3 regions of the Brevundimonas sp. FV1ye28 genome follow, and region 1 is predicted to be linked to each of the others. Evidence: predicted binding sites of a transcription regulator. Region 1 holds the regulator's gene; each other region holds the start of a gene.
The links. Region 1 encodes LexA, which represses DNA repair genes until DNA is damaged. Its sites were predicted from a motif close to ATGTTCNCNANNTGTTCT; they were not measured.
Positions count from the first base shown of each region.

Region 2: the regulator LexA is predicted to act here: its motif matches at 4,753-4,770, upstream of uvrA (excinuclease ABC subunit UvrA).
Region 3: the regulator LexA is predicted to act here: its motif matches at 3,301-3,318, upstream of recA (recombinase RecA).

Region 1 is NZ_CM178731.1:800,533-808,370, forward strand. It holds gene ACW171_RS04110 (peptidylprolyl isomerase) at 1-648, shown strand, start outside; gene trpE (anthranilate synthase component I) at 645-2,177, shown strand; gene ACW171_RS04120 (peptidoglycan-binding protein) at 2,174-2,365, opposite strand; gene ACW171_RS04125 (anthranilate synthase component II) at 2,474-3,064, shown strand; gene trpD (anthranilate phosphoribosyltransferase) at 3,069-4,109, shown strand; gene trpC (indole-3-glycerol phosphate synthase TrpC) at 4,106-4,894, shown strand; gene lexA (transcriptional repressor LexA) at 5,152-5,844, shown strand; gene ACW171_RS04145 (ComEC/Rec2 family competence protein) at 5,883-7,838, opposite strand, start outside.
Region 2 is NZ_CM178731.1:297,117-304,954, reverse strand. It holds gene ACW171_RS01530 (flagellar assembly protein FliX) at 90-515, opposite strand; gene ACW171_RS01525 (flagellar basal body P-ring protein FlgI) at 697-1,803, shown strand; gene ACW171_RS01520 (rod-binding protein) at 1,803-2,129, shown strand; gene ACW171_RS01515 (flagellar basal-body protein FlbY) at 2,126-2,566, shown strand; gene ACW171_RS01510 (EAL domain-containing protein) at 2,663-4,249, shown strand; gene ACW171_RS01505 (hypothetical protein) at 4,301-4,729, shown strand; gene uvrA (excinuclease ABC subunit UvrA) at 4,850-7,786, shown strand; gene ACW171_RS01495 (hypothetical protein) at 7,825-7,838, opposite strand, start outside.
Region 3 is NZ_CM178731.1:3,134,434-3,142,271, forward strand. It holds gene alaS (alanine--tRNA ligase) at 1-1,113, opposite strand, end outside; gene ACW171_RS15420 (hypothetical protein) at 1,270-1,473, opposite strand; gene ACW171_RS15425 (thiol-disulfide oxidoreductase DCC family protein) at 1,580-1,933, shown strand; gene recA (recombinase RecA) at 2,107-3,189, opposite strand; gene ACW171_RS15435 (hypothetical protein) at 3,421-3,702, shown strand; gene ACW171_RS15440 (PIN domain-containing protein) at 3,707-4,162, shown strand; gene ACW171_RS15445 (hypothetical protein) at 4,169-4,327, opposite strand; gene ACW171_RS15450 (DUF4344 domain-containing metallopeptidase) at 4,378-5,250, opposite strand; gene ACW171_RS15455 (methyltransferase domain-containing protein) at 5,278-5,970, opposite strand; gene ACW171_RS15460 (M20/M25/M40 family metallo-hydrolase) at 6,030-7,838, opposite strand, start outside.

The sequences.
Region 1 (7,838 bases):
AACGCGCCGCCGCAGATCCTGCAGAACGCCTACACCCTGACGAAGGGCGCCGAGTCCGACGTCATCGACGCCGGCCAGGGCCAGTATTTCGTCCTGCGCCTCGACGACATCCAGCCCGCTGCCCTGCCGACGCTGGCCGATATTCGCGAGCCCCTGGCCCAGCAGTGGACCCTGCGCGAGAACGCTCGCCGCCTGACTAACAAGGCCGAGGAGCTGGCCGCCCGCGTGCGCGGCGGCGAGGATATCGCGGTCGTCGCCCGTTCAGCCGGGGCTGAGCTGACCACCCGCACGGGCGTGCAGCAGAACGCTGAATCGCAAGGCTCCCTGGGCGACGGCGTCCTGGGCGGCCTGTTCGGCCAGGGTCGCGGTCAGGTCTTCACCGGCCCGGCCTCGGAAACGGCCTTCGTCGTCGGTCGCGTGGACGCGGTTCGCGCCCCCACCGCCGCCCTCGCAGCGCCCATCGCGGACCAGATCCGCCCGCGCATGGCTCAGGAGCTGGTCAACGGCGCCGGCGAGTCCTTGGTCGCGGCCGCGTCGCGCAAGGTGAAGGCCGAGAACGACCCGGCCCGCGCCGTCGAAGCCCTCGGCGTCACGCCGCCCGCCGCCGGTGCGACGACCCCGGCCGCGCCCGTCGCCCCCGCTCAATGAGCCAAGGCGGCGCGGAGCCCGATCGCGCGGCGCTGATCGTGGGGCTGACGCAGGGACGGCCCCAGGTCGTCGTGCGCCGGATCGTCGACGACCTGGAGACCCCGGTCTCCGCCTATCTCAAGGTGGGCTGGGGTCGCACCCATGCCTTCCTGCTGGAATCGGTCGAGGGCGGGGCGCTCAACGGCCGCTATTCGATTATTACCCTCGAGCCTGACGTGGTCTGGCGCTGCCGCGACGGCCTGGCCTCCATCGCGCGCGGCGCCGACGTCGCCGCCAAACGCTATGCGGCCCAGACGGGCGGCGCGCTGGACAGCCTGCGCGCCCTGATCGCCGAGACCCGGTTCGACCTGCCCGAAGGCCTGCCGCCCATGGCCGCCGGCCTGTTCGGCGTCTTCGGCTACGACATGGTCCGTCTGCTGGAACCGCTCGGCGCACCCAATCCTGATCCGCTCGACCTGCCCGACGCCGTCCTGACCCGCCCGTCAGTGGTGGCGGTCTTCGATTCGGTGAAGCACGAGATCGTCGTCATGGCCCCAGTCTGGCCCGGCGCATCGGACGCGACCGCGGCCATCGCCGCCGCCGAGGCCCGGCTGGACGACTTCGAGGTTCGCCTGCGTCGTCCGCTGGTCGCCCGTGGCGCGGCCGAGCCGACCACAGCCCTCGACTTCCGTTCGCCGGTCAATGCGGCCGGCTACGGCGACCTGGTCGCGGCGGCCAAGGGCTATATCGCCGCCGGCGACATCTTCCAGGTCGTGCTCAGCCACCGCTTCCGTGCGCCCTGGGCCGGCGATCCGTTCGCCTTCTACCGCTCGCTGCGCCGCCAGAATCCGTCGCCCTATCTGTATTTCCTCAACTTCGACGACTTCCAGCTGGCCGGTTCCAGTCCGGAAATCCTCGTCCGGCTGAAGGACGGCGGCGTGACCATCCGCCCGCTGGCCGGCACCCGCCCGCGCGGCGCGACGCCCGAGGCCGACAAGGCGCTCGAGGCAGAACTCCTGGCCGATCCGAAAGAGCGCGCCGAGCACCTGATGTTGCTGGACCTGGGCCGCAACGACGTCGGTCGCGTCGCCGCCCCAGGCACGGTCAAGGTGACCGAAAGCTTCGTCGTCGAACGCTACAGCCAGGTCATGCACATCGTCTCCAACGTCGAAGGCCGGGCCCACCCGGACATCGACGCCGTCGACGCCCTGCTCGCCGCCCTGCCCGCCGGCACCCTGTCCGGCGCGCCCAAGGTCCGGGCCATGGAGATCATCGACGAGCTGGAGACCGAAAAGCGCGGCGTCGGCTACGGCGGCGGCGTAGGCTATATCTCGGCTGGCGGAGAGGCGGACATCTGCATCGTCCTGCGCACCGCCATGTTCGCCGACGGCCAGGTCTTCATCCAAGCCGGCGCCGGCGTCGTCGCCGACAGTGATCCGGCCGCCGAGTTCGCCGAGACCGAGGCCAAGGCCCGCGCCCCCATGCGCGCCGCCGAGGACGCCTGGCGTTTCGAACTGGGCGCGCCGCTCAATACGGCCGGCGAAATCTAGAAGGTCTGGACGTCCGCGCTCGAATCTTCGATCGCCACGCCCGGCCCCAGGATCATCACCCCCGCCAGCAACACGGCCGCGCAGGCCGCGAGGCTCGCCGCCGCCAGCGTCCCCATGACGCCCGTCTTCGCTTCCGGCTCGCTCAACACCACACGGGCGGCGTCGATCTGGGTCTGGGTGTCGCGCATGGAATCGTCGGCTCCGGGGAAGCGTCGATTTCATTCCGCCAAGGTTAACGATCCGTGTTCAGCCGTGTCCGCTTGGCGCGGCGATCCACAGCCTCTAGAAGCGCAGCCATGATCCTCGTCGTCGATAACTACGACAGCTTTACCTACAACCTCGTCCACTACCTCGCGGAGCTGGGTGCGCAGACTCATGTCATCCGCAACGACGACCTGACGGCCGAGGAGGCCTGGGCGCTGAAGCCGGAAGCCGTCCTTCTGTCACCCGGTCCCTGCGCCCCCGATCAGGCGGGCATCTGCCTGCCCCTGATCGACACCGCGCCGCTGGACATGCCGATCCTGGGCGTCTGCCTGGGCCATCAGGCGATCGGCCAGGCCATGGGCGGCCACGTCATCCGCGCCAAGGCTTTGATGCACGGCAAGACCTCGCCGATCCTGCACGAGGGCAAGGGCATGTTCGCCGGCCTGCCGTCGCCCTTCACTGCGACCCGCTATCACTCCCTGGCGGTCCAGCGCGAAACCCTGCCCAACACGCTTCAGGTTACTGCCTGGACCGAGGACGGCGAGATCATGGGCTTCCAGCACCACGAGCGGCCGATCCACGGGGTTCAGTTCCACCCGGAGTCGATAGCCACCGAACACGGCCACGAGATGCTGGCCAACTTCCTCGATCAGGCGGGCGTCAAACGTCTGGCGATGGTCTGAGCCCATGTCCGAGGGTGGTTTCAAGCCGCTGCTGGCCAAGCTGGTCGACGGCCGCACGCTGACGTCGGAAGAAGCCGGCGACTTCTTCGCCGCCTGTCTGCGCGGCGAGCCGACCCCGGCCCAGGTCGCCGCCGCCGTCACCGCCCTGCGCATCCGCGGCGAGACCGTTGACGAGATCGCCGCCTTCGCCCAGGCCATGCGCGACGCGGCCACGACGCTGGACCACCCCTACGACGTCATCGACACCTGTGGGACGGGCGGCGACGGGGCGCATACGTTCAACATCTCGACGGCCGCTGCGCTCGTGCTCGCGGGCGCCGGCCTGAAGGTGGCCAAGCACGGAAACCGCGCCATGAGCTCGAAATCCGGATCGTCCGACGTCCTCGGCGTGCTCGGCGTCGACCTGACGGCGGGTCTGGCCCAGCAGCGTCAGGCTCTGGACGAGGCCGGCATCGCCTTCCTTTTCGCGCCCGCCTACCACGGCGCCATGCGTCACGTCGGACCGGTCCGCGCAGAGATCGGTTTCCGCACCGTGTTCAACCTACTGGGCCCGCTTTCCAACCCGGCGGGCGCCAGGCGCCAGGTCATGGGCGTCTATGATCCGCGCCTGCTGGAGCCGCTGGCCGAGGTTCTCGGCCGCCTCGGTGCCGTCCGCGCCTGGACCGTCCACGGCCAGGGCCTCGACGAACTGACCACCACGGGCCCGACCGACGTCGCGGAATGGAAGGACGGCACCGTTCGCCGCTTCGAGATCACGCCCGAAGACGCCGGCCTGCCCCGCGCCGACATCGAATCCCTGCGCGGCGGCGACGCCGAGACCAACGCTGCGGCCCTGACCGCTCTGCTGGCGGGCCAGACCGGCCCATATCGGGACGTCGTCCTGCTGAACGCCGCCGCCGCCCTCGTCGTCGCGGACAAGGCTTCGGACCTCAAATCCGGCGTCGCCCTCTCCGCCGCCGCCATCGACGACGGCAAGGCGGCCGAGGCGCTGGCCGGTCTCGCCCGCATCACCTCTACCCCTCAGCCCCTCGAAGACCCCGCATGACCGACGTCCTCAACCAGATCGCCGCTTACAAGCGCGTGGACGTCGCCGCCCGCAAGGCCGCGCAGTCGCAAGACCAGATCGAATCGCTCGCCATGATCGCCGGCATGCCGCGCGGTTTCCGCAGCGCCCTCGAACGCCGTGCCGCGCCCGGCCGCCCGGCCCTGATCGCCGAGATCAAGAAGGCGAGCCCTTCAAAGGGCCTCATCCGCCCCGACTTCGACCCGCCGGCCCTGGCCCGCGCCTACGAGGCCGGTGGCGCCGCCTGCCTGTCCATCCTGACCGACGGCCCCAGCTTCCAGGGCGCCGACGACTATCTGGTTCAGGCCCGCGCGGCCGTCGCCCTTCCCTGTTTGCGCAAGGACTTCCTCGTTGATCCCTGGCAGGTGGCCGAGAGCCGGGCCCTTGGCGCCGACTGTATCCTCATCATTCTGGCGATGATCGACGACGTCCTGGCCGACGAACTCCTGTCCGAGGCCCGCCGCTTCGGAATGGACGCCCTGATCGAGACCCACGACGAAGACGAAATGGCCCGCGCCGCCGACCTCGGCGGCGATCTGGTCGGAATCAACAACCGCTCGCTGCGGACCTTCGACGTCGATCTCGACGCCACGGCCCGCCTCGCGCCGCGTTCGCCCGTGGGTTCGTTGCTGGTGGCCGAGAGCGGAATCTTCAGCCCGACGGATGTCGCGGAAGTCGCTTTAGCAGGCGCCGCCGCCATCCTCGTCGGAGAGAGCCTGATGCGGCAGGATGACGTCACGGCCGCCACCGAGACCCTGCTCGCCTGATCTCTGCGGCCTTCGCGCGATTGGCTAGCGCACGGCGCTCGATTTCGCGGTGTTGGCGGTTTAGCCCCCGAAACTTTTGCAGTCGGACTTCTATCGAAAGCCGGATTCGCAAGCGTGCATTGACCGCAATCTGACGGGCTCAGAACGGCGGTCGGTACGCCGCCTATGGGCCGCGTCGCCGTTAAGTTGACATTAGGCAAGAACACTTACAGAACATCGACAACGGTTCACGACTTGTTCTGAAGGCGATTCCCACCATGCTGACGCGCAAGCAGCACGAACTCCTGATGTTCATCCACGAACGGATCAAGGAGACCGGTGTCTCCCCCTCGTTCGACGAGATGAAGGAGGCGCTGGATCTGGCGTCCAAGTCGGGCATCCACCGCCTGATCACGGCGCTCGAGGAACGCGGCTTCATCCGCCGCCTCGCCCACCGCGCCCGCGCGCTCGAGGTGGTGAAGCTGCCCGAACAGGCGACGACCGGCCCCGTGCGCGGCCGTTCCGGCTTTACCCCTGCGGTTATCGAGGGCGGCGGTCGTAGCGCTCCGTCCGAGCCCGCAAACGACACCCGCGAACTGACCCTGGTCGGCAAGATCGCCGCCGGCGTGCCCATCGCTGCCCTACAGGGCGACAACGGCCGCTATCAGGTGCCTGAGTCCATGCTGGGTGCCGGCGAGCACTATATGCTCGAGATCGAGGGCGACTCGATGATCGAGGCCGGCATCCTCAACGGCGACCTGGTGGTCATCAAACGCGTCGACACCGCCTCCTCGGGCGAGATCGTCGTGGCTCTTGTGGAAGGTGAAGAGGCGACCCTCAAGCGCCTGCGCAAGAAGGGTAATTCCATCGCCCTCGAGCCCGCCAACCGCAACTACGAGACCCGTATCTTCGGCCCCGACCAGGTCGAGGTCCAGGGCAAGCTGGTCGGCCTCATCCGCCAGTATCACTGATCCCGGATCAAGTCCGGGATGACAAGGTTCGACCCTTGTCATCCCGGAACGTCGAAGACGTATCCGGGACGGCTCCAAGGCCGGTCGCCCCGCACGTCGGCGGCCCAGACCGCGCGCCAGCCCTGAGCGGTGCGCCACAACTCGACCGAGCCACCACGCTGATAGTCGAGCCCATCCAGCACCAACCGACCCTGGCAGGCTGACGGCAAGGTCGGCAGGATGGCGCGGACGCTGACCAGAGGCGCTGACGCACACAGCGCGGCGAGTTGCTCGGCGTCAGGCGCGGCTTTTCCCCACCACAAGGCCAAGGGGCCGGACGCGGCTTCGGCCGGGGCGCAGCTCGATCGCGCACAGACCCAGCCCTCCTCCGGCCGAGGCTCCAGCAAAAGCCCCCGCCGCCGCGACCACAGGTCCGCCGCGAACTGCCGCACGCCCGGCCGCACCACGACGGCCTTACCCGCCTCGCTGAAGGCCGCGTTCGTGCCCCCATCACCAATCCAGGCCGTCGGCGTTGGCGCGCGCGGCCAGATCAAGACCGCGCAGGCGAACGGCAGCCCCAGCCACCGCAGCCGGCCCGTCCAAAGGCACATGAACAGGACGCCCAGAAACGCGATGGGCAGCACATAGTCCGGCGCACTGGCGATCGTCTTCACCGCCCCCGGCAGGCCGGCCGTCCAGTGCCCGACCGCCAGCATCAGATCGACGCCCTTCCCCGCCACCCACAGGAACGGCCCGCCGAGGCCGACCGGCTCCAGCAGCGCCCCCAGCGCTAGCGCCGGCATCATCAGGAAGTCCGCGATCGGCGACGTCGTCAGATTGGCGACCAGGCCATACATGGCCGCGCGATTGAAATGCTGGATCGCGAACGGCCCGGTCGCCGCTCCCGCCACCAGACTGGCCGTCACCGCCACAGTCAGCCAATGCCTGACCGACTGAACGGCCGCTATGGGCCAGGGCACGGACAGCTCCCGCGTCCTCGGCGGCCACGCCTCCGACAGGGCCACCAGCGCCGCCGTCGCCGCGAACGACATCTGGAACCCCGGCGTCACGATCGCCTCGGGTTGGATCACCAGGACGATCATCGCCGCCACCGCCAGCGCATGCATGGTGATCGCCGGCCGATCCAGCAGGATCGCCGCGAACGCCACCGACGCCGTAACCGCCGCCCGCTGCGCCGGTGCCGGCGCGCCCGACAGCACCAGATAGCTCCACACGGCGAGCAGTCCGACAGCTGCGGCCACCTTCTTGCCGGACACCCTCAACGCCAGCCATGGCCAAGCCGCCACCGCCAGCCGCACCAGGAAGAAGGCGAACCCGCCGACGATGGCCATGTGCAGGCCCGAGATCGACAGGATGTGCGCCAGCCCGGAATCCCGCATGGCATCGAGGTCCTCACGCGTGATCCAGGTCTCGTGCCCCGTGGTCATGGCCGCCGCGACCCCGCCCGTCCGCTCACCCAACCGGTCCACGATGCGCTGAGCCAAGGCGAACCGCGCCCCGTTGACCGCCATGTCCAGCCGCAGTCTCCATGGGGGCGGCGCGAGATATGCGGTTCGCGTCTCCCCGAGCGCGAACGCCGTCCCGCCCAAACCCTGAAAATAGGCGTTGCGCCCGAAGTCGTAGGCGCCCGGACTGGCCGGCGGCGGAGGCGGATTGAGGATCGCGAACAGCCGGATCGCCTCCCCCGGCCTCGGTGGCTCGCCCCGCACCGTGGCCCGCAGCCGGATCGGCGTGGCCTCAGGCTCAAGGCCTCGAATCCGTACCGGGGCGATCACGATCCGGTGTCCGCGATCGCCGGGACTGTCGACGTCCAGGACCCAGGCTTCGACCACGGTCGGCTCGGCCAGAGCTGGGGCGATCGGCGCCGCGACCCGGTCGGTCCGCAATTTCGCCCCCGCCAGCCCCAGGAATAGACAGGCGACCAGCATCAGCGGCAGGGTCACCGTCCGGCCGCGCCCCCGCATCCGCGCACCCAGCCACAACCCCGTCGCCAG
Region 2 (7,838 bases), 500 kb from region 1:
TCGCGGTTAAGCTTCGTTGCAACCGGCACCGTGACATTTCCCCCTCACCTCGCTCCCGCCTCGAAGAGGAACGGGTGTTTCCCCAGGGTTTATGCTGCGTTGCGGCGAACCTGAGCCTTGGCGAGCTCGACCGCAGCGCGAAGATCGATCTGCTGAAGCAGCCCAGTCAGGTCCGCATCCTCGTCCTCGGGACGCTCTTCGCGCAGGGTGCGGCCCAGGCGTTCTAGCGCGTTCTCGCCCGCCTCGCCCGACAGCATGGCCAGTTTCAGCTCTTCCAGACGGTCCAGCAGGGTTCCGCCCCGGCGGATCGCACGACGCCGACGCTCGGTCGCCGTCTCGACACCCTGAAGCGCCATCAGGGCCGAGAGATCGGCGACCGCAGAGCTGGGCGCCGCTGCCGTCGTTGCGGAGGCCGAAGCCGCGCCCGTGGTCTGGGGCATGGAAAAACCGCCGGCCGCACGCGTCGGGCGGTTACCGCCTGTGGGGGCGGCGCCTGACGGACCGTTGACCTTCATGGGCGGAGACTCCGGGACATGCCGCACCATCGGGCGCGGACCGTCACCGTTTGGTTAACAGCGAGGCAGGATTTGCCGGGCCGCACCGCCTCTCACAACACGCGCGTTTGATTTCACTGGGTTTTCAGTCCGGCACGATCTTCGCAACGACTGCGGCGAACCCTCGTGGAAAGCCGGCTCAGTGCAAAAGTTTCTCACCGCCCTTCTCGCGCCCATCGCCGCCCTCACCGTCTTCGCCGGTGAGGCTTCGGCCCAGTCGCGCATCAAGGACATCGCCTCGATCGAGGGCGTGCGCACCAACCAGCTGGTCGGCTACGGCCTGGTCGTGGGTCTGGCGGGCACGGGCGACAGCCTTCGCAACTGCCCCTTCACCCGCCAGTCGTTGGAAGGGATGACCGAGCGTCTGGGCGTCAACATCCGCGGGACCAACGCCAACTCCAAGAACCTGGCCGCCGTCATGGTGACCGCCGAACTGCCGCCCTTCGCCACGCCCGGCTCGCGCGTCGACGTCTCGGTCTCCAGCATGTGCGATTCCAAGAGCCTTCTGGGCGGCACGCTTCTGGTCACCAGCCTCCAGGGCGCGGACGGCGCCGTCTATGCGGTGGCCCAGGGTTCGATCCAGACCGGCGCGGTCTCGGGCTCCGGCGGGTCCGGCTCCTCGGTGACGCGCGGCGTGCCGACCGCCGGCCGGATCGCCTCGGGCGCCACGGTCGAGACAGAGACGGCCTTCCACCTCGACTCGATGCCCGAGGTTCGGCTGAACCTGCGCAACCCCGACTTCACGACGGCCCAGCGCGTCGCCTCGGCGATCAACGCCACCTATCCCGCCACGGCGCTGGCCGAGAACGGCAGCGTCATCACCCTGCGCGCCCCGGCCCAACTGGGCATGGCCGCCTTCATCAGCCGCGTCGAGAACATGCCGGTCGCGGTCGACACGCCCGCCCGCGTCATCATCGACGAGGTCAATGGCGTCATCGTCATGGGCGAGAACGTCCGCATCTCCACCGTGGCGATCGCTCAGGGCAACCTGACCATCTCGGTCCAGGAAAACCCGCAGGTCAGCCAGCCCGCCCCCTTCAGCCAGGGCCAGACGGCGGTTGTCCCCCAATCCGACGTCACCGTCGAAGAGGAGCTGGGCCGCGAGATCCGGCTGGTGAACGGCGCGACCTCGCTGTCGACCCTGGTCAACGGGCTGAACGCCCTGGGCGTCTCGCCCCGCGACATGATCTCCATTCTTCAGGCCATCAAGGCGGCGGGCGCCCTGCAGGCCGATATCGAGGTGCTGTGATGAGCGACCTGGCCGTCTCCCCTTCCCTGCTGACCTCGGTCGTCGCCCCGAACGCCGAAACGCCGCGCATGCGCGAGACGGCCGAGAAGTTCGAGGCGTCCTTCCTGTCTCAGATGCTCAAGCCCATGTTCGAGGGTATCGAGACGGACGGCCCGTTCGGCGGCGGCGAGGCCGAGGGCACCTGGCGCAGCTTCATGATCGACGAGATGGCCAAACAGACCGTCCGCGCCGGCGGCATCGGCCTGGCCGATACCGTCGTCTCCGAAATGATCCGCATGCAGGCCGAACAGCAGCAGTCGCAAATCCTGCCCGGAGCCACGGCATGAGCCCCGACGCCACCACCGCCACCGCCTATCTGCGCAAGCTGACGGCCCTGACCGACCGGCTGACCGCCCGTCTGGAAATGGAGACGGACGCCTTCGCCGGCCGACGCGCCGCCGATGTCGCCGCGGGCCTGGCCGAGACCCAGGAACTGGCCAACCAGTACCGCAAGGAATCCGGGCACCTGAAGGCCAACCGCGCGATCCTGATGGCCGCGCCCGTCAGCGAGCGCATGGCACTGATAAAGGCGACCGAGGCGTTCGAAGCCGTCCTGGCCATACACGGCCGCACGGTCGAGGCCGCGCGGACCATCTCCGAGGGCCTGGTTCGCACCATCGCCCAGGAAGTCGCCGGCGCGCGGGCGATGGGCACGGGCTATGGTTCGTCCGGCCAGGCCTATGGCGGCGACAGTCGGGCCGTGACCCTGAACCGCACCGCCTGAGCCAGGGCGCGTCCGACCGAACCCTGGCGGGCATTCTTTCGCCGTTAAGGATGCCTCTGCGGCGAAGTTTAACGGATTCGCGCGCAGGATCAGCGCATGATCCGTCATCGCCTGCTCGGTTTCGCCTTTGCCGCCTCCGACCTGCTGCTCGAGCTTGACGGCAAGGGCGCGGTGACATTTGGGCTCGGGTCGGGTCCATCGGCCGATCTGGCCGCCGAAAGCTTCACCGGTATCGCGCTTGAGCACCGTGTCGCCCCGGAGAGCGTCACACCGATCAAGACCCTGCTGAAGGATCTGCGTCCCGGCGCGCGCTCGGCGCCGATCGACATCCTGTTCCTGGCGGGTACGGGGCGAGTTCGCCGCGCGACAGCACGCTTCTTCCTGCTTCCCAACCTGGCCCCGAACGTCTCCTGCTCGGTGACCTGGGAAGGCCCGGCCTATCCACTGCACAATCCAGCGGCGGCGCCGGCCCTGACGCCGGACGCCTTCCTGGCGCGCGCGCGTGAGGCTATGGCCCCGCCCGCCGACACCAAGGATCTGTCCGTCTCCTTCGTCGATGTCGAAGGTCTGGCCACGGCCGAGGGTGAAGCCGGCGAACGCCTGAATGCCCGCGTCGAGGCCGCGCTTCAGGCCGCGTCACTTGACGGGTCCTCGGCGGGCAAGCTGGGGCCGGAGCGGTTCGCCCTGCTGCGGGACCGGAACGACGGCGTCGATATTGCCGACGAAGTGAACGAGATCGCGTTGAGCGAAGGCTTCGACCTGTCAGCTCGGGCATTCGAAACTGATCTGGCTGCGGCCGGGGGATCGCTGAACGCGCTCCGCGCTCTGCGCGTCGCCGTCGAAGGCTGTCTGAATGACGGCGGCGAGCCCCAACTGAGCTTCACGGCCTCCCTGTCCCGCACGCTGGCGGAGGCGCACGCTTTCCAGAGCATGGTCCGCGACCGCCGTTTCGACCTGCACTACCAGCCGATCGTCGATCTCAAGACCGGCGCCGTGCACCACTTCGAGGCCTTGGCCCGCTTCAAGGGTGAGGAAAGCCCGGCCCAAGCCATCCGCATGGCTGAGGAAATGGCCCTAATCGACAGTTTCGACATCGCCGTAGCTGAAAAGGCGCTGGGCCGTTTGCGCCAGAAGGGCGCCGGTCTGCTCAAGTTCGCCGTCAATGTTTCCGGCTCCTCTTTCGACGACGATCGCTATGTCGAAGCCCTGCTGCGCATGACCTCCGGCAGGCCGGACGACCGCAATCGCCTGATCGTCGAGGTCACCGAGTCCGCGGCTCTGTCAGACGTCGAGGCCGCAGATCGCCGTCTCGGCGGCCTGCGCGCCGCCGGCATCAAGGTCTGCATCGATGACTTCGGGGTTGGCGCGGCCAGCTACGACTACCTGCGCCGCCTGTCGGTCGACACGGTCAAGATCGACGGAACCTTCGTCCAGGGGCTGGAGAGCGATCCCAAGGCCCGCACCTTGATCGGCCATCTCGTCGAACTGTGCCGCTCGCTCAAGGTCACAACCATCGCCGAGATGATCGAGACTCAGAGCGCCGCCGACATCCTGAAGGACATCGGCGTCGATCAGGGTCAGGGCTGGCTGTTCGGCAAGGCCGAGGCCGAGCCCCGCACCCATCTCGCCGTCCATGAACCGATCGCCGCCCGCCGCATGGGTGCCGTCGCCGGCTGGGGCTGACGCGACGCCGCTCGCTGTGACAGGGTGAGCGATCACCATCCGGAGGTCGCTTTGACCCGTTTCGCCGTCGCCGCCCTCGCCGCCTCACTCGCCCTCGGGGCTTGCGCCACGGTGCCCGACGAGATGGTCGCAGGCCCACCGGACTACAGCCCGATCCAGACGCAGCCCCACCCGCGCGCCCGGCTGTTCGTCGATTGTATCGCCCAGGCGACGGCGTCCGGGACCTATGGGCACGCACATTCGGGCGACAGCGACCGGTTGCTGTTCACCTGCTCCGGCGCTCCGGCCCGCGCCTTCTATGAGGGACTGGCGGCCCGCAGTGCAGCGATCGGCACGGAGGTGCAGATCGACGGCCGCACCGTCCGCACCACGGAAATCGTGGAGCGCGACCTGTTCGGCGTGGACTATTGCTCGACCGGCGGCCCGGATGACTTCACCTGCGTTGTCACCCTGAACACAGGCGCCGCACTGCTGGAGTGACAGCCTCTGTCAGCAGCGCCTTGATGTTCCCACATTGTTCTTGCTGAATCAGCGAGATCAGTCCCCATATAGCGATGTTGCACCGGACACCTGTCCGGCTCTCCTGCGTTCCCGGAAAGCATGACCGAAAAGCACAACTTCATTCGCGTGCGTGGCGCGCGCGAGCACAATCTCAAGGGCGTGGACGTCGACATCCCGCGCGAGCAGCTGGTCGTCATGACCGGCCTGTCGGGGTCGGGCAAATCCTCGCTCGCCTTCGACACCATCTATGCCGAGGGCCAGCGGCGCTATGTCGAGAGCCTGAGCGCCTACGCCCGCCAGTTCCTGGAGCTGATGGGCAAGCCGGACGTCGACCTGATCGAGGGCCTGTCGCCGGCCATCTCCATCGAACAGAAGACCACCTCCAAGAACCCGCGCTCCACCGTCGGCACGGTGACCGAGATCCACGACTACATGCGGCTGCTGTGGGCGCGGGTCGGGGTCCCCTATTCGCCCGCCACCGGCCTGCCGATCGAGAGCCAGACCATCTCCATGATGGTCGACAAGCTGGTCGCCCTGCCCGAGGGCGAGCGGCTGCTGCTGCTCGCCCCCGTCGTTCGTGGCCGGAAGGGCGAGTACAAGAAGGAGATCGCCGAGTGGCAGCGCTCGGGCTTCCAGCGCCTGAAAATCGACGGTCAGTTCTACGCCATCGAGGACGCGCCGACGCTCGACAAGAAGTTCAAGCACGACATCGACATCGTCGTGGACCGGATCGTCACCAAGGCCGGGCTGGAGGCGCGCTATGCCGACAGCCTGCAGACCGCGCTCGGTCTGGCCGACGGCATCGCCGTGGCCGAATGGGCCAACGCGACCGAGGGTGAAGACCCGCGCCGCCTGACCTTCTCCGAGAAGTTCGCCTGCCCGGTGTCCGGCTTCACCATCGCCGAGATCGAGCCGCGTCTGTTCTCGTTCAACAACCCGTTCGGCGCCTGTCCGGTCTGCGACGGCCTGGGCGTCAAGCTGGCCTTCGACGCCGACCTGGTGATCCCGGACCGCGACAAGACCCTGCACAAGGGCGCCGTCGCCCCGTGGTCGCGCGGGCCGTCGCCCCTCTACACCCAGACGCTTCAGGCGCTGGCGCTCCACTACGGGTTCTCGATGGACAAGCCGTGGCGCGAGCTGCCGGAGAAGGCCCAGAAGGTCATCCTGAACGGCACGGGCTCGGAGAAGATCAAGTTCGTCTATGACGACAATGCCCGCAAATACGAGGTCTCCAAGCCGTTCGAGGGCGTCGTTCCGAACCTCGACCGCCGCTGGCGCGAAACCGACTCGGCCTGGGTTCGCGAAGAGCTGGGCCGGTTCCAGTCCGAGACGCCCTGCGACGCCTGCCACGGCAAACGCCTGAAGCCCGAGGCCCTGGCGGTGAAGATCGCCGGCAACGACATCGCCGAAATCTCGATGCTGTCGATCAAGAAGGCCTTCGACTGGGCCGAGGCACTGCCGGCGCACCTGACCGAAAAACAGATGGAGATCGGCCGTCGCATCCTGAAGGAGATCGGCGACCGACTGCGCTTCCTGAACAACGTCGGCCTCGACTACCTCAGCCTGTCGCGGTCCTCCGGCACCCTGTCCGGCGGCGAGAGCCAACGCATCCGTCTGGCGTCCCAGATCGGTTCGGGCCTGACGGGCGTTCTGTACGTGCTGGACGAGCCGTCGATCGGCCTGCACCAGCGCGACAATACCCGGCTGCTGGAATCGCTGATGGGTCTGCGCGACCTCGGCAACTCGGTCCTGGTCGTCGAGCATGACGAGGAGGCGATCATGACCGCCGACTATGTCATCGACATGGGGCCCGCCGCCGGCGTCCACGGCGGCCAGATCTGCGCCGAGGGCACCCCCCCCGAGGTCATGGCCAATCCCAAGTCCCTGACCGGCAAATACCTGACCGGCGAGCGCGAGATCGAACTGCCGCCCGAAGGCCGCCGCCCGCTCGACCGCAAGCGGATGCTCAAGGTCTCGGGCGCGACCGGCAACAACCTGAAGAACGTCACGGGCGAGATCCCGGTCGGCGTCTTCACCTGCATCACCGGGGTGTCGGGCGGCGGCAAGTCGACCTTCACGATCGAGACCCTCTACAAGGCCGCCGCGCGTCGCCTGAACAACGCCTCCGAGGCGCCCGCCCCCTTCGACCGGATCGAGGGGCTGGAGCATTTCGACAAGGTCATCGACATCGATCAGTCGCCCATCGGTCGCACCCCACGTTCGAACCCGGCCACCTACACCGGCGCCTTCGGCCCCATCCGCGACTGGTACGCGGGCCTGCCGGAGTCCAAGGCGCGCGGCTACGGCCCCGGCCGCTTCTCGTTCAATGTGAAAGGCGGGCGCTGCGAGGCTTGTCAGGGCGACGGCCTGATCAAGATCGAGATGCATTTCCTGCCGGACGTCTACGTCACCTGCGACGTCTGCAAGGGCAAGCGCTACAATCGCGAGACCCTCGAGATCGTGTTCAAGGGCAAGTCCATCTCGGACGTTCTCGACATGACGGTCGAGGAGGCCGCGCGCTTCTTCACCGCCGTGCCGCCGATCCGGGACAAGATGAAGACGCTGGAGCGGGTAGGCCTTGGCTACGTCCAGGTCGGCCAGTCGGCGACGACCCTGTCAGGCGGCGAGGCCCAGCGGGTCAAGCTGTCGAAGGAGCTGTCGAAAAGGGCGACCGGCAAGACCCTGTATATCCTCGACGAGCCGACCACCGGCCTGCATTTCGAGGACACGCGGAAGCTCTTGGAAGTGCTCCAGGAGCTGGTCGAGACCGGCAACACAATCGTGGTGATCGAGCACAACCTCGATGTCATCAAGGTCGCCGACTACCTGCTGGACTTCGGTCCCGAGGGCGGCGACGGCGGCGGCGAGATCGTGGCGGTCGGCACGCCGGAGGAGGTCGCGCGAAACGACAAGTCCTGGACCGGCAAATACCTCAAGGAGGTGCTGGACCGGCACGAGACGCGCCGCAAGGCGCGGGTCGCGGCCCTGACCGCCGAGGCCCCGGCCAGGAAGACGCGGGCCAAGGCCTCGGCATAGGCATGAGGTCGTGAGCGTATCGACGCTCGCGGCCCGCCTCACTCGTGCGGCA
Region 3 (7,838 bases), 930 kb from region 1:
GTCCAGCAGGGTCATGCCCCGCCCGAGGGTGGTGCGGAAGCGGATTTCCTCCTGCTTCATCGTGTCTTCGATGGAGGCCTGGGCGCGGGCCAGTTCGGGGAAGGCTTCGCCCATCTGGTCAACCAGGGTCGGGACCAGACGGTGCATCAGGGGATCGGCGGCGCCCAGCAGGTGGGCGTGGCGCATGGCGCGACGCATGATGCGGCGGAGCACATAGCCGCGACCTTCGTTCGAGGGCGTCACGCCGTCGGCGATCAGGAAGGAGGACGAGCGCAGGTGGTCGGCGATGACGCGGTGGCTGGCGGCCTGGGCGCCGTCGGACTTCGTCGAGGTGGCGTCTTCGGACGCGGCGATCAGGGTCTGGAACAGGTCGGTGTCGAAGACCGAGTTCTTGCCCTGCAGGACCGAAGTCATCCGCTCCAGGCCCATGCCGGTGTCGACCGAGGGCTTGGGCAGTTTGCGAACGATCTCGTCGTTCTCCTTCTCAAACTGCATGAAGACGTTGTTCCAGATCTCCACATAGCGGTCGCCGTCCTCATCCGCGCTGCCGGGAGGGCCGCCGGCGATATGGTCGCCGTAGTCCCAGAATATCTCTGTGCAGGGGCCGCAGGGGCCGTTGTCGCCCATAGCCCAGAAATTGTCGGAGCCGGCGATGCGGATGATCTTGTCGTCGCCGAAGCCGGTGACCTTTTTCCAGATATCGGCGGCCTCATCGTCGTCGATGTAGACGGTGACGAGCAGGCGCTTCGGGTCGAGGCCGTAATCCTTGGTGACCAGGTTCCACGCGCGGTCGATCGCGTGTTCCTTGAAATAGTCGCCGAAGGAGAAATTCCCCAGCATCTCGAAGAAGGTCAGGTGGCGGGCTGTGTAGCCGACATTGTCGAGGTCATTGTGCTTGCCGCCGGCACGCACGCATTTCTGGGAGCTGGTCGCGCGGGGGTAGGGGGGCGTGGCCGCGCCGGTGAAATAGTCCTTGAACGGCACCATGCCCGCGTTGACGAACATCAGCGTCGGATCGTTTTGCGGCACCAATGGAGCCGAATGGACCTTGGTGTGACCGTCGGCCGCGAAGTAGTCGAGGAAGGTCGAGCGGATCTGTTTCAGGCTGGCCATGGGCATTCAGTCGTTCGTGTCTGTGTGCGGGAGCGGGTCACGATGTCGGTTTCGCCGCGACGCGGCGTCACCTCGACCGATCAGGCTCAGGATATGGAACCGCGCATATAGAGACTGGCGCGGTCATCAGCCAAGGTTTTCCACCCGGAAAGGCGGTCAGTCGGCCTCTTCGCCAAGATCTTCGACCGCGTCGTCTTCGTCCGAGAGGAGGGCGTCGAGGGCTTCGATTATGGCGTCGATCTGTTCGGCGGTGGCGGCCACGCGCACGACCGAGCCGTCCGAACCACCGACCTCCAGCAGATAGCCTTCGTCGCTTTCGGCCAGGTTGAACTGGGTCAGGGCGGGGATGGTGTCAGCCATGGGCGGTTCTCCTCGGGGCATGAACCGCCGATCAGGGAAATGGTTCGTGCTTTTGCGCGTCGGCGTGACGCGGGGCAAGGCGGGCTGCGCAGGCCTAGGGTGGGATATGGCCGAGGTGGAAGTCTGGTTCGATGGTGACTGCCCGTTGTGTCGGCGCGAGATCGCCCTGATGCGGCGGCTGGATCGCCATGGCGCGATCGTCTTCACCGATGTGGCGACGGGGCAGGGGAGCTGTCCCATCAATCGGGCAGAGCTGTTGAGCCGGTTCCATGCACGGGAGGACGGGCGAATGGTCTCCGGGGCGGAGGCCTTCGCGGCCATGTGGCGCGCCATCCCCTTGTTGTCGCCGTTCGGGCGGTTGGCCCGGAACCGGTGGGTTTTGGCGGTGATGGAGCGGCTTTATCTCGGTTTCCTCAAGGTCCGGCCGCGGCTGCAGCGGGCGCTGCGGCGGACGGGTTGAGGGCGGCCTTTCCTCAATAAGAAGAGCCCGCCCGGACGAGCCGGGCGGGCGGCTCCCCCCGGCCCGAGCCCCGCGGGGGTCGGCGGCGGGTCGCGGGACCAGCCAGGGGGAGTGTTCGATAGTCGGACGGAAAAACACCGTCCGAAGCGTCCGAAGCGTCCGAAGCGTTCGGATCAGCCTTCGAGGTCCTGACCTTCGTCGGGTTCGGGCGTGCCCAGAAGCTCATCGGCGATCTTGTTGGTCGAGGCGCGGACGGCTTTTTCGATCGCGTCGGCCATGTCGGGGTTGGCCTTGAGGAAGTTGCGGACGTTCTCGCGGCCCTGACCGATACGGGTCGAGTCGTAGGAGAACCAACTGCCCGACTTCTCGATGATCCCGGCCTTGACGCCCAGATCGATGATCTCGCCCAGCTTGGAGATGCCTTCGCCGTACATGATGTCGAAGATGACCTCACGGAACGGCGGAGCGACCTTGTTCTTGACCACCTTGACGCGGGTCGTGTTGCCGACGACCTCGTCGCGATCCTTGATCGCGCCCGTGCGGCGGATGTCGAGGCGGACCGAGGCGTAGAACTTCAGCGCATTGCCGCCCGTCGTCGTTTCCGGCGAGCCGTACATGACGCCGATCTTGTGACGGATCTGATTGATGAACAGGACGATGCACTGCGACTTGTTGATCGAGGCGGTCAGCTTGCGCAGGGCCTGAGACATCAGGCGCGCCTGAAGGCCGGGCAGGCTGTCGCCCATCTCGCCCTCGATTTCGGCGCGCGGCGTCAGGGCGGCGACCGAGTCGACCACCACGATGTCCACGGCGCCCGAGCGCACCAGGGTGTCTACGATCTCCAGCGCCTGTTCGCCCGTATCGGGCTGCGACACCAGCAGGTCGTCGAGGTTGACGCCCAGCTTCTGAGCGTAGCCGGGATCGAGCGCGTGTTCGGCGTCGACGAAGGCGGCGACACCGCCGGCTTTCTGGATCTCGGCCACAGTGTGTAGGGCAAGCGTCGTCTTGCCCGAGGATTCAGGGCCGAAGACCTCGATCACTCGTCCGCGCGGCAAGCCGCCGATGCCGAGCGCCATGTCCAGACCCAGCGAGCCGGTGGACACCGAGGGGATCACATCGGCGACCCCGCCCTTGCCCAGTTTCATCACCGAGCCCTTGCCGAAGGCGCGGTCGATCTGTGCGATCGCCGCCTCCAGCGCGCGCTGTTTGTCGCCGTCGTCCTTGCCAACCAATTTCAGATTCGCCTGAGCTGCCACCTTGCCACTCTCCTTTGCCATGATTCCCGTTGAAACCCTGGGGAGAGGCCCGCCTTCGGTCCTGTGACCGTGACCCGCTCCCTGTGAGACCAGACAGTACACGGTTTGTTCCAGTTGCCAATATGTTCTTTTCACAGCCTTTGCGGGAGTGCGACCGATTTTGACGTGTCGCGTCTCTTGGCGGTACGCATTGGACACCTTAGCTTCAGCTTCGACCATAAGAGGTGACCGATGGAAGTTCGAGAAGCGATCCAGACCGCTAAGCAAACAGTCGCGCAGCTGTTCGAGCCGGAGGGTGCCACAAACATCGGCTTGGAAGAGCTGGAGTTTGATGAGGACAGCGACACTTGGGACGTAACCATCGGGTTCTCGCGTCCGTGGGATCGTCCAAATATTGGTGCAATCGCGGAGGCGATGGGAACAGCTAGGCCAGCCTTCCGTCGAACCTATAAGATTGTTTCTTTAGCTAAGAACGATGGAAAACTCGTCGCGATCAGGAACAGGAACGTCTGACGACGTGCGCAAAGTTTTGCTCGACGCCAATCTGATCGTCTTGCTTATCGTCGGGAACGTCGGTCGCGAGAGGATCGAAAAGCATAAGCGGCTTTCGGCCTATCGCGCCGAGGATTGGGATTTGCTGATCGATGTGCTCAGCGATTACGAGCAGATTGTAGTGACGCCCAATGTGCTTACGGAGGCGTCCAATCTCATGCGAAGCGGCGACAAGAGTTCACGCGATGCGTTCTCGGTCATAATGCAGACGCTCATGAGCGATGCGGCCGAGGAATATGTCGAGAGCAGAAGCGTGGTCGCAGATGATCGGTTCGCCCGCCTTGGGTTGGCGGATGTCGCTTCCCTCGGCGCAATGGACGCCCACACCACATTGCTAACCGCAGACCTCGGCCTGTTCTTGGCGGCGCTGAACCAAGGTAATCGAGCGACGAACTTCAATCATCTTCGGGATCAAGCGTGACGCCGTTCAAGGGACGTCATCGCGCGTGTCCTGCTGAACCTCGCGGCCGACCGGCGGGCCGAAGTCGATAACATCGGGAAAGGTCTCCGGCTTCATTCGACGCAAAATGATGTCGAGATCGACGCGTTCAGGCCGAACGGCTCGCTCCTTGTCTTCTTCATGCATCGCCGCTTCCCGTCGTCTTGTCCAAACACCTATAGCGGTTTCGCCATCGCCTATTCTTTCAGATGCGCGTCCAGCAGGGTGTACCAGGTCGAGGTCAGGCGCTCGAACTCGGCCGGGCACTGTTCGGCGCGGGCCTCGGTCAGCCATTCCTCCTCGAGGAGGTTGGCGTACTGCTGGGTGTCGGAGCCGTAAACCAGGCAGGTCAGGGTGTAGTAGCGCTGCTGGCTCAGCGAGTGTTCGTCCTCGAAGTCGCTCTCGGCAATCTCGGCCGCCTCCGAGGGGTCGGTGTAGAAGCTGAGGGCGCCGGAGATGGCGGATTCCTCGCCGTCGTCGCCGTCGATCAGCCACCAGGCGGCCAGACTGTCGGCGGCGTCTTCCTCGCGGCCGGTGAAGGGAATCTCGAGCACATCGATCAGGGCGTGGCCCACCTCGTGGAAGACCGTGAACAGGAAGGAGCCGTTGACGGCGTCCTCGATCTCGCCATCGGTCTCGTAGTAGGCGGCGAAACTCTCGCGCTCGCCTTCGAACATCTCGATGCAGATCTGAATCTCGCGGTCATCGGGTATGTAGTAGGCGTTGTTTTCGCCGCACTGAGCGAAACGCATGCCGACGTCGACGGGCATGTTCAGGCTCTGGTTCAGAACGTCGGCAACGTCCTCCAGCCAGCGCTCCTCGGCGAGTTGCGCGGCGAGTTCTGCGTATTCATCGTCTTCGAGGACCGCCGGGCGGACGACGAAGTCGCCGCGATCCTCGCCCGAAGCGCGGGCGGCGGATTCGGCCGTGGCAAGTGTGTCCTCGCAGGCGACGAGCGTCAGGGCCGCGAGCATCACGAGCGTGAAACGGCGTGCGTGCGCCTTTAGCGACATGGACTTGGCGACCCCTCTGAAAGGCGGGATGTAGCCGGGGGTCGGCAGTGACGGCAACGCTTGCTGCGTCGCCGTCAGGTCACGTCAGTGAACGGCCGGATCGCGGACGGCGATCAGGGACTTGGTCAGGCCGGCGACCACCTCGTTGTGGTGGGCCGCGTCCGGATAGAGGAAGCGGAACTGGGCCTTGTCGAGGAGGCGGGCGTGCTGGACGTCGCGCATGGCCGCGCCCATGTCCGGCGCCTTCTGCGAAAAGCCGTGGCGGCGCTTCAAGAGGGACTTCGCGCGGCTTTGTTCCGAGCGCCAGTGGAAGAAGGGGGCCGAGAAATGCGGCTCGACCGGGAACCAGAAATAGGGCGTCTGGACATAGTAGCGCGGGGCCAGGCGGCGGCATTCGGCGGCGAAGGCCTCCACGCGGGTCCAGTCGCCGACGTGCTCGATGACCGAGTTGGAATGGACCATGTCGAAGCTGTGGTCAGCGTACTGAGGCAGGGAACAGGCATCGCCATCGACGACAGTGAACCGACGAGGATCCGCCACCTCGTCGATACCGCCCGGATTGACCAGCGTGATGCGGACCTTGGAATCCTGCAGGAACCCGGCGTCGAACAGGGTCCAGTAATTCGCCTCGCCGCCCAGATCGATGATGTTCACCGATCCCTTTTCTGCGTGGATACGGGTGATCATGTCGACGATCCGCCTGGCGCGGGCGCGGCGGAACCGCGACACCAGGGAGTTCGGATCGGTGTTGTCCTGGAGAGCGTGGATCAGGTTCATGTCGATCCTGATAGCGGCCTCGCTTTGCCGTCGGCTTAAACGGCAGGGTTAGCGCATGTTTACGTCGGGCCGGTCGCCGAAGGCGCGGGCGCGGGTTCTGCGTAGCGGGCGGTGAGAGAGAGGCCGCAGGCGAGGATAAGGCAGGCTGCGGCCGCGGCCGCGAGCGTACTTCTGGCCTTCGGAGCGAGCGGCGCGAGGAACAGAAGGATCAGCACCGTCATCAGGGCAAGCGCGCCGGGCAGGTCCATGCCGACACCGAGGAAGACCTGATGCGACAGGCTGAGGATCCATGCCCCGCCCAGGATCGTGGCGACGACCGCCGGGATCAGGGAGCGAGGGCTTTCGAGACGCGCGCCGATAAGAGCCGAGACCGCAGCCGTGACGGCCGCCAGAAGGCCAGGCCAGACCAGGAGAGGGGAGGCCTCGGGGGCGGCGGTCTGGGCGGCGCATCCGAGAACGAAGGTCAGGGCGATGAGGCCGAGCCAGCCACCCCACACCGTGCGGGGCGCACTGTGAGACCACAGTGAAAGGGCGATGGCGACGACGCCGGCGCCGAGGACGATGGGATCGAAGCCGCCGAGGATCACGCTGGTGATGACGGCGACGATGACGACGCCGGAAAGCAGCCGGGGTCCCAAAGCGTCGCGGCCGGCGAGGAGGGCGAGGGCGACTGCGGACATGGCCAGGCCCGTGCCGGCCTCCATCCAGGGGAGGCGACGCAGCAGGGTGTAGTAGACGTCGGCGGACTCGGCCCTTGCGGTCAGAGGCCCGGCGAGGACGCGGACGCCGTGGGCGACGACCATCCCCATGCCGAGAACCCAGACGCCCGACAGCATGCCGCGTCCGACGTCGGCGGCGGTCAGGCGGGTCGCATGATGCGCGCCCCAGGCGGCGAAGGCGCCGAGGACGGCGGTGACGGCCAGGAGGCTCCATCCCAGATCCAGCGAATGGACGATGGTGAACAGGCCGAGATAATCACCATAGGCGACATTGCGGCTCGCGGCCGGCAGGGCGGGCGCGCGCAGCAGTGCGTCAGTGACCTCAAGCGCCTGGGACCCCAGATGCTGGACCGCGCCCTGGTCGAGATTGTCGGGCGTGGATGTCGAGGAATGGTACTGGGACGGGCGGCCGATGAAGGCGAAATTCATCCCGCCCACACCCCGGTTCTTGGAGATGGTGAAGTCGGTGCCGTTCGGCATGTTCTCGTAGACGAAGACCGCGAGCGAGCTGGACGCCACCCCGCCGTCGGCGCGTCGGGCGGCCTGACCGTAGAGGCGGACGGTCTCGGCATTGCCGCGGCCGGTCTCGAACATGAAGGCGCGACCGCCGCCGCCGCGCGCCTCCAGATTGACCACTGCGCCGATCCGATCGCGCAGGGGATGTTCGGAGAAGAAGATTCGGGCACCGTCGAGATTCAGCTCCTCAGCGTCCGTCAGCAGGACGACGAGGCTGCGGTCGGCTGGGCCGCGCGCCTTGATGGCGCGGACGGCTTCCAGGATGGCGGCGACGCCGGCGCCGTCATCGGCCGCGCCCGGAGAATCCCAGGCGCTGTCGTAGTGAGCCATCATCAGAACGGCGGGGGCCGTGGTGTCGCGGCCCGGAAGGACGCCGACGATGTTGACGGCCTGATTGCCCGCAGCTGCCGGATCCCCGCCCCAGCGGGTCAGGCGTTCGATCGCCTCGGGCGACATCGCGCCGGGCTGAAGCGCGGGATCGAGGCCGAGCTGAGCCATCCGGCCGAACAGATGCTGCTGTACACGCGCGTGGTCGGCCGATCCGACCGGGTGGGGCCGCGCGCCAATGGCCCGAACATCGGTCATGGCGCGGGCGGCTGAGAAATCGACGGCCGGGGTTTCGGGGCCGCGCGG